Regions from separate parts of the Streptomyces armeniacus genome, predicted to be linked through region 1. Evidence: riboswitches for the same ligand, from Rfam matches in the RefSeq annotation. Region 1 holds a riboswitch; each other region holds the start of a gene.
The links. A riboswitch is a leader RNA that binds a small molecule or an ion and turns the genes downstream of it on or off. The one in region 1 is predicted to bind cyclic di-AMP.
Positions count from the first base shown of each region.

Region 1 (3,917 bases):
GGGGTCGGCGTCGAGGACCGGTGCCGTGTAGGCGCCGGACACCTTCCGGGAGGCGGCCACTTCCCGCCGGAACCGCGCACGGAACCCGTCGTCCGCGGCGAGCCGCGCGTGCACCTGCTTGACCGCGACGATCCGCCCGTCCGGCGCGCTGCCGAGAAGCACCCGGCCCATGCCGCCCCTGCCGAGCTCGGCGTGCAGGCGGTACGGTCCCGCCGCGGTGGGTTCGGATTCGCTCAGCGGCTTCATTCCGGCACCGCCCGCAGGGCGTCCTTCGCGACGGACGTGCTCAGGTCCTCGCACTTGCCGCGGGGGTGGCTGCTGCCCTGTACGGACACGAGCGTGAGCACGTTGACGTCCCGGACCACCAGCACGCAGCTCGCGTCGCTCCTGGGCTCGGTGCGCCAGACCGCCTCGTCCCCGGCTCCGATGTCGCCGCGCTCGTAGTAGTCGAGGTGATTGCCCATCTCGTACGCGGACTTGGCCTGTTCCGCTCCGGTCTCGCCGCCCGGCCGGGTCCTGTAGAGGTCGTACGTGACGGTGATCCGGTCGCCCGAGCGGGAGTTCCACACGCAGAAGCTCTCCAGGTACTTCGGCCCCTTCGCGCCCGTCTCCGTGAAGCCGTCCTGCTCGCTGACGCCTTCCCCGGCCGGGGCGCCGAACTCCGGCGGCATGTGCGTGATGTCGGGGGCGCCGCTGGTGTCGGACGTGTGGGCCGGTTCGCAGGCCGGCAGGGACCGCGTGTACTTGTCGCGGACCTTCGCCAGCGGTGTCGTCCCCGGCGTCGGTGTGCTCTTGTCCGGCCGTGGCTCCGTACCGGACGCGGCTGGCTCCTTCCCGCCGCCGTCGTCCGGCAGTACGAGCGCCGCCGTCACCGCGACGACCGCCACGACAGCAGCGGCGGCGGCCAGCCACGCGGTCCGCCCGCGGCGCGGCGACCCGGGCTTCGCGCCGGGCGGGACGACGGGCGTTGGGACTGCAGGTGGTGCGGCAGGCGGTGCGGAAGGCGGGGCAGCGGCCGGCGGGACGGCCGGCCGTGGAGGAGACGCGGCGGGGGCCGGAGTGGGCACGGTTCCGGCGGGCGGGGCGGCTGAGCCGACGGCCCGTTCCACCCCGGCCCGCTGCTCGGCGGTGAGCCGGTGCACCGCCTCCGGCCAGGGCCGTGCCGTCGGTGTGACGGTGCCGACACGGCTCAGCAGCTCCTGCGGCGAGGGACGGTCCGCCTCGTCCTTGGCGAGGCACGGCGCGATGAGCTCGTACAGCTCCGGCGGCACGGCGCTCAGGTCCGGCTCCTCGTGCGCGACCTTGTAGAGGACGCCCGGCACCGAGGCGCCGTGGAATGGCGGGGTGCCGGTGCAGGCCACGGTCAGCGTGGCGCCGAGGGAGAACATGTCGCTGGCGGCGGACAGCGGCCGCCCGTACACCTGCTCGGGCGACATGAACGGGGGCGAGCCCAACACGGCTCCGGTGTGTGTGAGCTTGGTCTGCCCTTCGGCGGCCCGCGCGATCCCGAAGTCGATGACCCGTACGCCGTCCTCGGCCAGCAGCACGTTGGACGGCTTGAGGTCACGGTGGATCAGGCCCGCCCGGTGTACGTCGGCCAGCGCCCGGGCGAGGCCCGCCGCCAACTGCCGTACGGACTCCACGGGCAGCACCCCTGCGGCGCCGAGGGCGTGGCTCAGCGAGGGGCCCGGGACGAACGCCGAGGCGAGCCAGGGGGTGGGCGCGTCGGGGTCGGCGTCGAGGACCGGTGCCGTGTAGGCGCCGGACACCTTCCGGGAGGCGGCCACCTCCCGCCGGAACCGGGCCCGGAAGCCCTCGTCCTCGGCCAGGTCGGCGTGTACCTGCTTGACGGCGACCAGCCGCCCGTCGGGCGCGACGCCGAGCAGCACCCTGCCCATACCGCCCTCGCCCAGGACCGCGACGGTCCGGAACGGCCCTGTGTGCTGCGGACCTGATGGCCCGAGAAGCTCCATTGTCGTCCTGTCCCCTCCCGGTCGAGCGGACAGCATAGAGCCGCGAGTTGTCCGTACGGCTACCAGGGTGTGCACGATGCACACGGGTCCTCGACCGGGACCCGGCCGCGGAACGCGATCCGCCCCGCGGCGCTGTGCCGCGGGGCGGATCGGGGGCCCGGTACTTCCGGCCGCCGCCGGAAGTGGAGCCGGAAGGGATCAGTACGGGCCGTTGACGTTGTCGATCGAACCGTACGTCTGCGCCGCGTAGTTGCACGCGGCCACGATGTTCGCGACCGGGTCGCGCTGGTCGTTGGCCGTGCCCTCGACGTGGAACGCGTCGAACGTCGGCTTGATGACCTGCAGCAGACCGATGGACGGCGTGCCGTTCTGGGCGTTGATGTCCCAGTTGTTGGAGACGTTCGGGTCGCCGCCGGACTCCCGCATGATGTTGCGGTGGATCCCGTCGTAGCTGCCCGGGATGCCTTCCTTCTCCATGATGGCGAGCGCCTCGTTGATCCAGCCGTCCAGGTTGGTCGACTGGGTCTTGTACACGCCGCCGGACTTCTTCGCGGCGGCCTGGTCGGCGTTGGCGCCGCCCTGGGCCTTGCCGGGCGCGGCGCTCTTCTCGGCGCCGCCGGAGGAGGCGTCGAGGGTCAGCTGCTGGCCGGGCACGATCAGGTCCGGGTTGCCGCCGATGGTGTCGCGGTTGGCCTCGTAGACGGCGTTCCAGCCGCCCTCGACGCCGTGGTCGGTGGCGATGCGGTGCAGGGTGTCGCCGCTGGCGACTGTGTACGAGTCCGACTTGCCGGACTTCTTCCCCTGCGACTGCGGGTCGGTCTCGGACTGGGCGGCGCCGGCGTGTGCCGGTGCCTGTGCCGGGGCCTGAGCCTTGGCGGAAGCGGGCGCGGGAGCCGCGTGAGCGGTACCCGTCAGAACGGGTGCGGCAATTCCCGCGCCACCGGCGGCAAGCACGATGGAAAGGCGGGAAATGCGGCGGGCATTGAGCGTTATACGCGGACGACGATGGCGGCCACGAGACATGGGGGTGTCCTCTCCTGGCGCCTGCGAGGTGAGCTGTCGGATTCGGGCTGGAGTGGCCCGGCCATATCTCCCGTAAACCCTTGTGTGGGCAGGGTGTTGGAGGCATGGCTTCACCCCTAGCCGGGCCGCTGAGCTGCGGCACGGCACTTACCTGGTTCCCCCGCTCCTGCCGAGTGACTGGTGCGCTATTTCCCTCGCCGGGCGGCAGGATTCGGCGCCCCGGTCCGGGACTCCCGCCGGTCATAGGGGTCGGGAGCGAGGGTCACACAAGCACATCGGATTGTGCGGGACAAGCCGCCGGATTCGGATGCCGAGGCCCACTGTGCACGCATCGGTTAATTCGTCCACGCTGCGCATTGGATCATTTTCTGAGCGTGAGAGGGGCGAATGGGAGGGTGTTTCGAATTGGCCCCGGAATTCCGCGACTTGGCGAGGTGCCCGGGAGAACGGCCGACGGGCGCTCGGCCCCGATGTGACTCCGGACACAGGGAGTTCGGCAAAACGACCAAATCACCCTATTGCGGGGATACGTTGACGATTTCCCTTGAAGGGAGGGGATTGGCCGGCAGTGCTGTCGGGGCATATCGCCCGTTTCCACCCGATGGGCGGACTTGCTGCCCACCCACCCTCCGGGAGCGCGTACGGGCCGGGGGCCCGTCCCCTTCGCGCCGGGTTCCGTTCCGCCGTGGCCGGGTCCCGTTCCCCCCGCCGGCGGAACGGCTCCCTCCGTACAGACGGCACGGCGCGCGGCCCGGTTGCGAGAGATTCGCGGATTTTTTCCGGCGTGGATGTCGAGACAGCGGGTCCGGCGCCGATGTCTCCTGTGAGAGGCACCCCGCCCCGGGGAGCCCAGGCACAAGGAGTCCAGTGATGAAGTACATGCTGATGGTCCTCGGCCGGCAGGCGGACTACGACGCGATG
Region 1 covers NZ_CP031320.1:4,636,787-4,640,703, forward strand. Annotated here, with positions in the region: gene DVA86_RS20105 (serine/threonine-protein kinase) at 1-246, opposite strand, end outside; gene DVA86_RS20110 (serine/threonine-protein kinase) at 243-1,973, opposite strand; gene DVA86_RS20115 (LysM peptidoglycan-binding domain-containing protein) at 2,172-2,996, opposite strand; cyclic di-AMP (ydaO/yuaA leader) riboswitch at 3,001-3,191, opposite strand; gene DVA86_RS20120 (YciI family protein) at 3,867-3,917, shown strand, end outside.

Region 2 (3,917 bases), 580 kb from region 1:
CTCGGAGGCCATGCCGGTGTTCACGGTCGTCCAGCTCAGGACCGCCGCCATGCCGACGGCCAGGGCCGCGGTCGTACGAGGGCGTCGTCTCGCGTGGTTCAGCTGCCTTTGGAAGATGGAACTCACCTCGTCTGCGCTGTGGGGGGAACGCTGTTGTGAGTGACAAGGGTGAGGCCCTCGTGCCGGGCAGCGGGCCGGTAGGCATGCCGCTGGCCGGCCCGACAACGGGCTCGCCGCAGGTCCATACTTTTCTCGGTCCGTGAGTTAACTCTCTTGATGAGGTCCCGTCAAGATGCGTGTCATCACGTCAACTCTTGAATAAGAGCGCTCTCAGGAAGAAACGTGCCGCCAAACGGGCTACCCCGCTGATCCGCCCGGGTGACCCCCGGGCGGCACGGGTCGTTGGTCAGGTCATGGCAGTAATGGTGAAGCACTGGACGACTGCCGACGGTCGGGAAGAAACGGTTCCGTGCCCGCCGGTGAGCTCGCTGGGAACACCCATCTACGAGGCCCTGCTGCGCGAGTGGTCGCGCGAGGGCCGCACCGTACCGGGGGAGGACGACCCCGCGCGTGCGTACGCGTCCGGGCGCCCCCGCTCGTACGCGACCGGGCCCGGCCCCTCGTACGAGCCCCCGCCCCCGCCGCCGACGGCGCGGCCGATGTCGTACGAGGGGGGCAGGCGTACGGACTCCGGGCGGTACGAGTCCGCGTACGACTCCCCGCACCCGTACGACATGGACCCGCCGCGTCCGCTGGCCCCCCAGGCCGTCCCGGCCCCCCAGGCCTCCCGGGCTCCGCAGACCGTGACCGCCTCGGCCGACCGGACCGACCGGCACGACCGGACCGACCCGCACGCACGGCCCGCGTCGGTCGTGTCCGTCGCCTCGACCGGGCCGGTCACCTCGCCGGGGTCGGTCGGGCAGGTCACCTCGGTCACCGTGGCCGCCCCCGCGGGGGACGGCGGTGCGGCGGCACCGGACGACGAGCCGGTGTGGCAGCGCGTCGGCACCCTGTGAGTACGCGCGCCCACCCGCGTCCGGAGCAGCGTCCCGGCTGCTCGGGTCGCCGTCGTGGGCGTGAGCCGTCAGATTGGGACGGTGAAGGAGTATCCGGGCAGCGAAGACGCCTCCCCTGCCGTCAACGGCGCCGACCAGGCCCGTCGTACCCTTCCGCACCCGTACGCGCGCTGGATTCCGGCCGCGCTGATCGCCGCCGGCGTGATCGTCGACCTGTCGCTGCCGCCGGACTACACGCCCACCGCCCTGTTCGCCGCCGCCCCGCTGGTCGCCGCTCCGCTGCTGTCCGCGGTGGGCACGGCCGCCTGCGGCATCGCCGCGCTGGCCTCCCTGCTCCTGGTGCTGTACTTCGTCGGCGGGCCCACCTGGGGCGACGAGGTGATGACGGTGGCGACCATGGCCACCGTGGTCGTCCTCGCCATCGGCATCAACCGCCTCGTCCGCCGCAGCAACCGGCAGCTGGCCTCCGCCCGCGGCATCGCCGAGGCCGCCCAGCTCGCCGTGCTGCCCGTGCCTCCGGCGCGTATCGGCGGCCTCGACATCGCCGCGCGCTACGAGGCGGCGCAGTCCGACGCCCGTATCGGCGGCGACCTCTACGCGGTGCAGGAGACGCCGTACGGCGTGCGGCTCATCGTCGGCGACGTACGCGGCAAGGGCCTCGGGTCGGTGGAGGCCGTCGCGATCGTCATCGGTGCGTTCCGCGAGTCCGCCGAGGAGGAGCCGACCCTGGAGGGCGTCGCGCTCCGGCTGGAGCGGGCGCTGCAACGGGAGGGCGGCAGGCGCCGCGGGCTGGACCAGTTCGAGGGGTTCACCACCGCCGCGCTCGCCGAGGTGCCGGCCGCGGATCCGGGGCGGCTGCGGATCGTCAACCGCGGCCACCCCGCGCCGCTTCTCTTCTTCGAGGGCACCCCGCGTTATCTGGAGCCGTCCGTGTCCGCGCTGCCGCTCGGCATGAGCGAGCTCGGCTGGTGGCCGGACCGCGCGTACGAGGCGTACCTGCCGCCCGGCGCCCAACTCCTCCTCTACACCGACGGGCTGTCCGAGTCCCGCGACCAGCACGGCACGTTCTACGACCCGGTCAGGCGGCTGTCCGGGCACCGCTTCACGGGTCCGGAGGCGCTGCTGGACACGCTCGTCGCGGACGTACGGAAGCACGCGGGCGGCGGGAACACGGACGACATGGCGCTGCTGGCGCTGGGGCGGCGCTCGGACGGGGCGCGGGAGGCGAAGCCGCCGGGGGCGCGGCCGCCGGGGGTGTGGGGCGGGCCCGAACACGGCCCGAACGGACGCTGATCACACCGTGATCCACTTCCAGCCGTGCCCCAATTGCCCTTCCGTGAAACCAAAGTCCGGGCCAAAGCGTTTGCAAAATCGTTGGAACCGCTTGGAATCTCGGCCGCAAGTCTATTAACGTTCGATAACGCAGCGCGGTCGTCACTGCCGTCACGAGAGACGGCACCGTGCGCCGTCGCCTAATCCCGCAAGTGCAACAACACGAGCAACAACTTGACACACCTGCACCGAGGGAGCCGGGGAACCACCAATTGGGGTGAATCGGACTCGTCCCGCCCATGGACGCGGCCCGTAGGAGACCTTCCTGCTCCGAACCCGTCAGCTAACCCGGTAGGCGAGAAGGAAGGAAAGGAGAGCGCCCCCAGTGGCGTCCAACAGGCATGCCCCCGAGGTCTCGTACAGTCCGTACCACCACGAGGTAGACGACCGCGGCCACCGCTACGGCAACGGCTACGGAACGTACGAAACCCAGGCCTTCTCCCCCGTCGGACTCGCCGAGTACGCGGATCCGCACGCGGGACCAGGCGCCGGAGAGCCGGGCGACGCCCAGGCGTTCGCGGAGGCCCACGCGTTCACGCCGGCCGAGCCGCACGAGACGTACGAGACGCAGGCGTTCGCGCCGGTCGAGGCGTACGGCCCGGAGCCCGAGGCGGACGGCTGGGACGAGTGGAACCCGACCGAGGAGTCGATCCGGCCCGTACGCGGCAAGCACCGCGTCGCCAAGCAGCGCGGCGGGATGGCCCGCAGCGGAGCGGTGCTCGGCGTCGGCGTGATAGCCGCGGTCGGCGCGGGCGGCATGGCGACGGCGAAGGACAAGCCGTCGGCCCCGGTCTCGATGCCCGACCTGGCCTCGATGGCGGGCGCCGTCACGGACGAGATCCCCGCGGCCAAGAACCTGCCGGGCATCGGCAGCCTCGTCGACGACGACGCGGGCAGTGACCCCGCGGCGCACGCGCCCCTCAGCCAGGCCGCGCTCAACGGCTCCGGCACCGACTCCGAGTCCGGCCAGACCGACCCGGGCGAGGCGCTGCGCGAGCGCATCCTCGCCCAGGCCGCGCAGCAGCAGTCCGAGGCGGACCGTACGGCCCGCGAGGACGCGGCAGCGGCGGCGGCCAAGCAGGCGGCGGAGGAAGCGGCGAAGAAGGCCGACGCGGAGGCCAAGAAGAAGGCCGAGGCCAAGCGCAAGGCCGCCGAGGAGGCCAAGAAGAAGGCCGAGGCCGAACGGCTCGCCAAGCTCGCCCGCAGCTACACCCTGCCGACCTCCAACTTCCAGCTCACCTCCGGCTACGGCCAGGCGGGCGGCATGTGGGAGAACGACCACACCGGCCAGGACTTCGCCGCCCCGACCGGCACGCCGGTCAACGCCGTGCACACCGGCACCGTCAAGGAGGCCGGCTGGGCCGGCTCGTACGGCTACCGCATCGTGCTCGAGCTCAACGACGGCACGGAGGTGTGGTACTGCCACCTGTCCTCCATGCAGGTGTCCGCAGGCGAAGAGGTCAACACGAAGGACGTCATCGGCAACGTCGGCTCGACCGGCAACTCCACCGGCCCGCACCTGCACTTGGAGGTACGGCCCGGCGGCGGCGACGCGATCGACCCGCTGAG
Region 2 covers NZ_CP031320.1:5,211,798-5,215,714, forward strand. Annotated here, with positions in the region: gene DVA86_RS22795 (glycoside hydrolase family 16 protein) at 1-126, opposite strand, end outside; gene DVA86_RS22800 (hypothetical protein) at 480-1,016, shown strand; gene DVA86_RS22805 (PP2C family protein-serine/threonine phosphatase) at 1,098-2,309, shown strand; cyclic di-AMP (ydaO/yuaA leader) riboswitch at 2,519-2,661, shown strand; gene DVA86_RS22810 (M23 family metallopeptidase) at 2,674-3,917, shown strand, end outside.
Region 2: it holds a riboswitch for cyclic di-AMP, as region 1 does, so the genes downstream of both, DVA86_RS22810 (M23 family metallopeptidase) here and DVA86_RS20115 (LysM peptidoglycan-binding domain-containing protein) in region 1, are expected to answer to the same signal.

Region 3 (3,917 bases), 150 kb from region 1:
CGCGGGCGGACGCCGCCACGGTGCCGGTGTCGCCGGACCGCCCGTCCGCGTGCTCGTCGTGGACGACGACTTCATGGTGGCCCGGCTGCATCGCACGCTGGTCGAGCGGACCCCGGGCTTCACGGTCGTCGGGGAGGCACGCAGCGGCGCCGAGGCGCTGGCGTCCGTGCGGGAACTCCGTCCGGAGCTGGTACTGCTGGACATGTACCTTCCGGACATTTCGGGCCTGGATGTGCTGCGTGAGCTGCGCGCCGCCGAGGAGCCCGGCACACACGGGGTCGACGTCCTGGTGGTGACGGCCGCACGGGACGTGGAGACCGTACGGGGCGCACTGCGCGGCGGCGCCGTGCACTACATCGTCAAGCCCTTCGAGGGCGGCACCCTGCGGGAACGGCTGCTGCAGTACGCGCACAGGCGGCAGGAGCTGGCGGACCTGGGCGCGGCGAACCAGGCGGACCTGGACCGGGTCTTCGGCGGCGGTGGCCGTGGCGGTGGCGGTGGCGGTGGCGGTGGCGGTGGCGGTGGCGGTGGCGGTGGCAACGGAAGGGGTGTCCGTACGGGCGCGGGCCGCGCGGCCTCCGCGGGCGACCGCACGGAGGGCGCACCGGGCGGGGGCGGCACGTACGGCGGGGCGTACGGCGGTGGGCCGCGCGGCGGCGGACAGCGCGCCGCGACGGCGGCACCCAGCCTGCCCAAGGGGCTCACCGCGCAGACGGCGGCGCTCGTACGGCGCACCCTGGACGGCTGCCCGGAAGGACTCTCGGCCTCCGAGTGCGCCGAACGCAGCGGCCTCTCCCGGGTCAGCGCCCGCCGCTACCTCGAGCACTTCGTCGCTACCGGACGCGCCGAGGTGACACTCCGCTACGGCACGACGGGGCGCCCCGAGCGCCGTTATCACGCCACCCCACCGCCGGGGCACGCGGGGGGCGTTGCGGGGGCGGCCGACCCGGACCAAGGCAGACAGTGACGTACGGAAGCGGCTAACTCCCGACATTCACCGAGACTTGGCGAGCAACTTGAGCCGCATATCCCCTAAGAGCAATAAGTCCGTTTCAGTCGTTTCGGCGTGAATGAGACCGTCTGCGATGCGGCGTGACGTGACTAACAGAACCGCCCCCGGCAATACGTCACTCACCGCACGGCAATGCCTTACGTCCGGTCAACTCTCCTGGCATGCGGCCCTTTTGGCGTTGCCACAGCAAAGATCGAAGCTAACGGAGAGGTAACGGCCCGCAGCACACCGTGTATACGGGGCCCCTCGAATTCCCGGAGCCGGGCATGGGTAAACGAACGCTCCTTGCCGGGACGAATTGGTTGTGTTTTCGTTTCGAATCCCGCCGCAACTTACGCGGCGGGCCTCGCCGGGACGCCTAGTCCTGCCGCCCGGTGGAGGAGCCAACGTCACCGAACGGCAGGAGCGGGGGACCCAGGTAAGTGCCGGCCGTGCGCCACAGCACCGGACGGCTTGGGGTGAAGTCACGCGGACAGTGTGGCCACAACACACTCGTGCGTGACCGGGCAACTCCAGCCCGAACCCGACAGCTCACCTCGCAGGCGTAGGAGAGGAAGCACCACTATGTCTGCACGCGGACGTCACCGCCGCCCCCGCACCCAGCGCATCGCGCGCGCCACCCTCGCCCTCACGGCGGGCGGCGCGGGCATCGCCCTGCCCCTCATGGGCGCGGGCAACGCGAACGCCGCCTCGGTGGACACCTGGGAGAAGGTCGCCCAGTGCGAGTCCACCGGGGACTGGAGCATCAACACCGGCAACGGGTACTACGGCGGCCTGCAGTTCAGCCAGAGCACGTGGGAGTCCTTCGGCGGCACCGAGTACGCGGCGACCGCCGACCAGGCCACCAAGGAGCAGCAGATAGCCATCGCCGAGAAGGTGCTGGCCGAGCAGGGCCCGGGCGCCTGGCCGAACTGCGGCCCGAAGGCCGGTCTCTCGCAGAACAGCGGCGACCCCGACATCGACCCGTCGGGCCAGGGCGGCCAGGCGCAGGCGAAGCCCGAGGCCAAGGCCGAGCCCAAGGCCGAGCCGAAGAGCCAGCCCAAGGCCGAGGCCCCGGCCGCCGGCGCGGACAAGCGCGACGACGCGCCCGCCGCCGACCGGAGCAAGCGCGACGCCAAGCCCACCGACTACACGGTGAAGTCCGGCGACACCCTCTTCAAGATCGCCAAGTCGCAGGGCGTCGCGGGCGGCTGGGAGCGCGTCTACGAGGGCAACCGCGAGGTCATCGGCGACGACCCCGACCTGATCTACCCCGACCAGCGGCTCTCCCTGGACGGTTCGGGCGCGACCAAGTCCCACGCCTCCCGCTCCGAGGCCCGCCCCGAGGCCCCGGCGCCGCAGCCCAAGCAGGAGTCGAAGCCGGCGCCCAAGCCGGAGTCGAACGGTGGCGAGAAGGCCGCCGACTCCGCCGACAGCAACAAGGGCGGCTTCCAGAAGCCGGTCGACGCGCCCGCCAGCACCCCGTACGGCGCCTCCGGCGGCAGCTGGTCCAGCGGCAGCCACACCGGCGTCGACTTCTCCGCCTCCAGCGGCACCCCGGTGAAGGCCGTCACCAGCGGCACCGTGGTCTCCGCCGGCTGGGGCGGCGCGTACGGCAACGAGGTCGTCGTCAAGCACTCCGACGGCCGGTACAGCCAGTACGGCCACCTCTCCTCGCTGTCCGTCTCCGCCGGCCAGACCGTCGGCGCGGGCGACCAGCTCGGCCTCTCCGGCTCGACCGGCAACAGCACCGGCCCGCACCTGCACTTCGAGATCCGTACGGGTCCGGACTACGGCTCGGACATCGACCCGCTGGCCTACCTCCGCGCCAACGGCGTCTCGGTCTGACCGAAGGCCCCACCCGGCAAGCCCAAGAGGGCGCCGCCCCCGAATGGGGACGGCGCCCTCTGCGCATACCAGCGCCCACCCCATCCCGCCGCCACGGCGCGCGACCCGCACAGCGAGGGTCCGGCGGAATACGCGACCGGCCGGAAGCGGCACGTGCGGCGAAGACCTACCGCGGCAGATGGATACCCGTCACGATCAGCCCGTCCCGTACGAGCCAGCGGCCCGAGAAGCCGCGCATGTGCGTGCCGCCGATCAACGGCGCGGGCACCAGGAAGCGCGCCTCAAAGGTCCGTTCGGATTCGTCGACCTCGATTTCCGCTTCCACGAAGTCGAGTTCGATTCCCGTCTGCGGATACCACGTTTTGAAAACGCTCTCCTTCGCACTGAACAGCAGCCGGTCCCAGTGCACTTCGGGCCGGCGTGCGGAAAGCGCGCTCACCCATTTCTGTTCGGACGGAAGCGAGATCGCTTCCAGGACGCCGTCCGGCACGGGCCCGTTCGGTTCGGCGTCGATGCCGATCGCCAGGGATCGGGACGCGCGGGACACGACCGCCGCGCGGTAGCCCTCGCAGTGGGTCATGCTGCCGACGATGCCGTCGGGCCACTGCGGCGCCCCGCGCTTGCCGGGCAGCAGCGGCGCGGGCGGCAGCCCGAGCCGCCCCAACGCGGCGCGCGCGCACGCCCGTACGGTCGTGAACTCCCGCCGCCGCTGCGCCACCGCCTTCGCGATGACCTCGGCTTCCTCCGGGTACAGGGCGGCACCGGGGCCGCCGCGCGACGTGTCGTCGTACGCCTCTTCGGCGAGGACGATGGAGGGCAGTATCTCCTCGATCATCAGCGGCCCTGCCCCGCGGCACCAGCCGACCCGGCGGACGCTCCCGCAGCGGAAGACCCGCCCGCGGAAGACCCGCCCGCGGACGGCTCCGGCAGGATCTGCCGGAGCGGCGTACGGGGCGGCCGCGGCCGCCACTCGCGCGGGTAGCCGACGGACACCTCCTCGAACCGCACCCCGTCGTGCCAGGTGACGCGCGGGATGTGCAGGTGCCCGTAGACGACGGCGGCGGCACGGAAGCGCGTG
Region 3 covers NZ_CP031320.1:4,482,827-4,486,743, forward strand. Annotated here, with positions in the region: gene DVA86_RS19480 (response regulator) at 1-967, shown strand, start outside; cyclic di-AMP (ydaO/yuaA leader) riboswitch at 1,393-1,572, shown strand; gene DVA86_RS19485 (transglycosylase family protein) at 1,577-2,839, shown strand; gene DVA86_RS19490 (4'-phosphopantetheinyl transferase family protein) at 3,006-3,674, opposite strand; gene DVA86_RS19495 (metallophosphoesterase family protein) at 3,674-3,917, opposite strand, start outside.
Region 3: it holds a riboswitch for cyclic di-AMP, as region 1 does, so the genes downstream of both, DVA86_RS19485 (transglycosylase family protein) here and DVA86_RS20115 (LysM peptidoglycan-binding domain-containing protein) in region 1, are expected to answer to the same signal.

Region 4 (3,917 bases), 1.7 Mb from region 1:
CTTCGAGCGCACCAACTACTTCGAGACGATGCCCGCCCACGAGCTGGAGCTCGCGCTCTGGCTGGAGGCGGACCGCATGGGCTCGCTGCTGACCGCCCTGGACGACGAGTCGATGGAGAACCAGCGCGACGTCGTCAAGAACGAGCGCCGCCAGCGGTACGACAACGTGCCCTACGGCACCGCGTTCGAGAAGCTGACCGCCATGGTCTACCCCGAGGGCCACCCGTACCACCACACGCCCATCGGCTCGATGGCCGACCTGGACGCCGCGTCCCTGGCGGACGCGCAGGCGTTCTTCCGTACGTACTACGCGCCCAACAACGCGGTCCTGTCCGTCGTCGGCGACATCGACCCGGAGCGCACGCTGGCCTGGATCGAGAAGTACTTCGGGTCCATCCCAGGCCACGAGGGCAAGCACCCGCCGCGCGACGGCACCCTGCCGGAGGTCATCGGCGAGGAGAAACGCGAGGTGCTGGAGGAGGACGTGCCGGCGCGCGCCGTGATGGCCGCGTACCGGCTGCCGCACGACGGCACTCGCGAGTGCGAGGCCGCCGACCTGGCGCTCACGGCGCTCGGCGGCGGCGAGTCGTCCCGGCTGCACAACAGGCTCGTACGGCGCGACCGCAGCGCCGTCGCCGCCGGGTTCGGGCTGCTGCGGCTGGCCGGGGCGCCGTCGCTGGGCTGGCTGGACGTCAAGGCGTCCGCCGAGGTGGACATCGCCGACATCGAGGCCGCGGTCGACGACGAGCTGGCCCGGTTCGCCGAGGAGGGCCCGAGCGCGGAGGAGCTGGAGCGCGCGCAGGCCCAGCTGGAGCGGGAGTGGCTGGACCGGCTGGCCACGGTCGGCGGCCGCGCCGACGAACTCTGCCGGTACGCCGTGCTGTTCGGTGACGCCCAGCTCGCCCTGAGCGCGGTGAAGCGGGTGCTGGAGATCACCCCGGAGGAGGTGCGGGACATCGCGCGGGCCCGGCTCCGCCCGGACAACCGGGCGGTGCTCGTGTACGAGCCGACCGCAGCCGAGGACACCGACACCGACGCCGACGAGACCGGTGCCGACCAGACCGACTACGAAGCCGCTGAGGGCGCAGCGCCCGCCGAGCAGCAGCAGACCGCAGCCGAGGAGACCGGCCAGTGAGCGACACCGCTTCTCCCGCGGGGACGACGCCCGCGGAGACCACGATGGACTTCCACCCCCGCCCGTCCGGGGGCGAGCCCACCCCCTGGGCGTTCCCGGCCCCCGAGCGCGGCACCCTGCCCAACGGCCTGACCGTGCTGCGCTGCCACCGACCCGGCCAGCAGGTCATCGCGGTCGACGTCAACCTGGTCGCGCCGCTCGACGCCGAGCCCGAGGGCCTGGACGGCGTCGCCACGATCATGGCCCGCGCGCTGTCGGAGGGCACCGACAAGCACGACGCCGAGGAGTTCGCCGCCGAACTGGAGCGCTGCGGCGCCACCTTGGACACGCACGCCGACCACCCCGGCGTACGGGTCTCGCTCGAGGTGCCCGCGTCCCGGCTGCCGCGTGCGCTGGGGCTGCTCGCCGACGCGCTGCGCGCTCCCGCCTTCCCGGAGGGCGAGGTGGAGCGGCTGGTGCAGAACCGGCTCGACGAGATCCCGCACGAGCTGGCGAACCCGGCCCGCCGCGCCGCCAAGGAGCTGTCCAGGGAGCTGTTCCCGGCGGACTCCCGGATCTCCCGGCCGCGCCTGGGCACCGCGGAGACCGTGGAGCGGATCGACGCGGCGGCCGTCCGCGCGTTCTATGCCGCACACGTGCGGCCCGCGACGGCCACCGCCGTCGTCGTCGGCGATCTGACCGGCGTCGAGCTGGACCAGGCGCTGGCCGACACGCTCGGCGCGTGGACCGGTTCGGCGGCCGAGCCGCGGCAGGCGCCGCCCATCACGGCCGACGACCGGGGCCGCGTGGTGATCGTCGACCGGCCCGGCTCCGTGCAGACGCAGCTGCTGATCGGCCGTATCGGCGCCGACCGGCACGACAGCGTGTGGCCCGCGCAGGTCGTCGGCACGTACTGCCTGGGCGGCACCCTCACCTCCCGGCTGGACCGCGTGCTCCGCGAGGAGAAGGGCTACACGTACGGCGTCCGCGCCTTCGCACAGGTGCTGCGCTCCGCGCCGGACGGCTCCGGCGCGGCGATGCTCGCCATCAGCGGCTCCGTCGCCACGGACGTCACGGGCCCGGCGCTGGGCGACTTGTGGCAGGTGCTGCGTACGCTCGCCGCGGACGGGCTGACCGACGAGGAGCGCGACGCCGCCGTGCAGAACCTGGTGGGCGTCGCGCCGCTCAAGTACGAGACGGCGGCGGCCGTCGCGGACACCCTGGCCGACCAGGTGGAGCAGCACCTGCCGGACGACTTCCAGGCGCAGACGTATCTGCGGCTCGCCCAGACCGGCACCGTCGAGGCGACGGCGGCGGCCGTCAGCGCCTTCCCGGAGGACCGGCTGGTCACGATCCTGGTCGGGGACGCGGAGCAGATCGCCGGCCCCGTACGGGAGTTGGGCATCGGCGAGGTGACGGTCGTCACGGGTTAGCCGAAACGCGCGTGCGCTGCACGTAAGAGCGGTGCCCCCGGGGATCTGAGCGATTCCCGGGGGCGAACCGAGCAAACAGACGGGCGCCCTTTTGTCTGATTCCTCTGTGATGTACGAGCTGCGCTGTGGCGTGCGCGACAAATAGCCGGATCTGCTTGGTGGTTGGGAGACCTCCCGCTTAGCGTCGGTCCGGCTGTCCGTCAGAAGTGTCCGCAACCGCGGCCGACGTACAGCCATCGCCGAGTCCCCCACGGCGCGAGCCAGGGGAGCCGGGGACCCAACCACGAAGTCCCTGGGGTGAATCGGGCGGCCTCGCACGAGGCGGCCCGTAGGAGACCTTCCTGCTCCGAACCCGTCAGCTAACCCGGTAGGCGAGAAGGAAGGAAAGGAGCACGCCGTCAGCATGGCGTTCACCCGTGCCACGGGCCGGCACCGCCGGCCCACCCGCGCCAACCGTACGAGCGCGAACCTCGCCGGCATCGCCGGCCTCGCCACCGTCGGCGTCATGAGCTCGTTCGCTTCCCCCGCCGGAGCCGCCGCGTCCGGGCAGCCCCAGGTGCAGGACACCGCGGACACCGGGCTGACCCAGACCGTCGTTCTGGGCGATTCCCTCGCCGACTCCCTCACGGAGCAGGCCAGCAGCCAGTCCAGCGCCGCCGAGCAGGCGGCCGCCGAGGCGCAGGCGAAGGCGCGCGCGAAGGCCGCGGCCGAGGCGAAGAAGAAGGCCGAGGCCGAGGCCAGGAAGAAGGCCGCCGAGAAGGCGGAGAAGGCCCGTGAGGCCGAGGAGCAGCGTGCGGCCCGCGCGGCGGAGGCCAAGCGCGCCGCGATCAGCGGCTACGTCTCGCCGATCGAGGGCTCGTACGTCTCGACGCCGTACGGCGCCGGCGGCGGCATGTGGTCCTCCGGCACCCACACCGGCGTGGACTTCCACGCGTCGTCCGGCACCTCCGTACGGTCCGTCGCCGCGGGCGAGGTCGTCGAGGCGGGCTGGGGCGGCGCGTACGGCAACAACGTCGTGGTCAAGCACTCCGACGGCACGTACACGCAGTACGGTCACCTGTCGTCCGTCGAGGTGTCGGTGGGCCAGAGCGTGACCTCGGGCGAGCAGATCGGCCTGTCGGGCAACACCGGCAACAGCAACGGGCCGCACCTGCACTTCGAGGCCCGCAGCGGCCCCGACTACGGCTCGGACATCGACCCGGTGTCGTATCTGCGGCAGCACGGCGTCAGCCTCTGAGCACCAGCGCCACCAGCGCACGTGAACAGCCCCGGCCGAAACGGCCGGGGCTGTCCCATGTCGCGGGTGCGGCGCCCCGGTGCGGGCGCCGCGCTCAGTCGGACTCCGGGCTCAGACCGTCTCCGGCAGCTCG
Region 4 covers NZ_CP031320.1:2,940,817-2,944,733, forward strand. Annotated here, with positions in the region: gene DVA86_RS12740 (M16 family metallopeptidase) at 1-1,135, shown strand, start outside; gene DVA86_RS12745 (M16 family metallopeptidase) at 1,180-2,547, shown strand; cyclic di-AMP (ydaO/yuaA leader) riboswitch at 2,775-2,935, shown strand; gene DVA86_RS12750 (M23 family metallopeptidase) at 2,951-3,784, shown strand; gene DVA86_RS12755 (HPr family phosphocarrier protein) at 3,896-3,917, opposite strand, start outside.
Region 4: it holds a riboswitch for cyclic di-AMP, as region 1 does, so the genes downstream of both, DVA86_RS12750 (M23 family metallopeptidase) here and DVA86_RS20115 (LysM peptidoglycan-binding domain-containing protein) in region 1, are expected to answer to the same signal.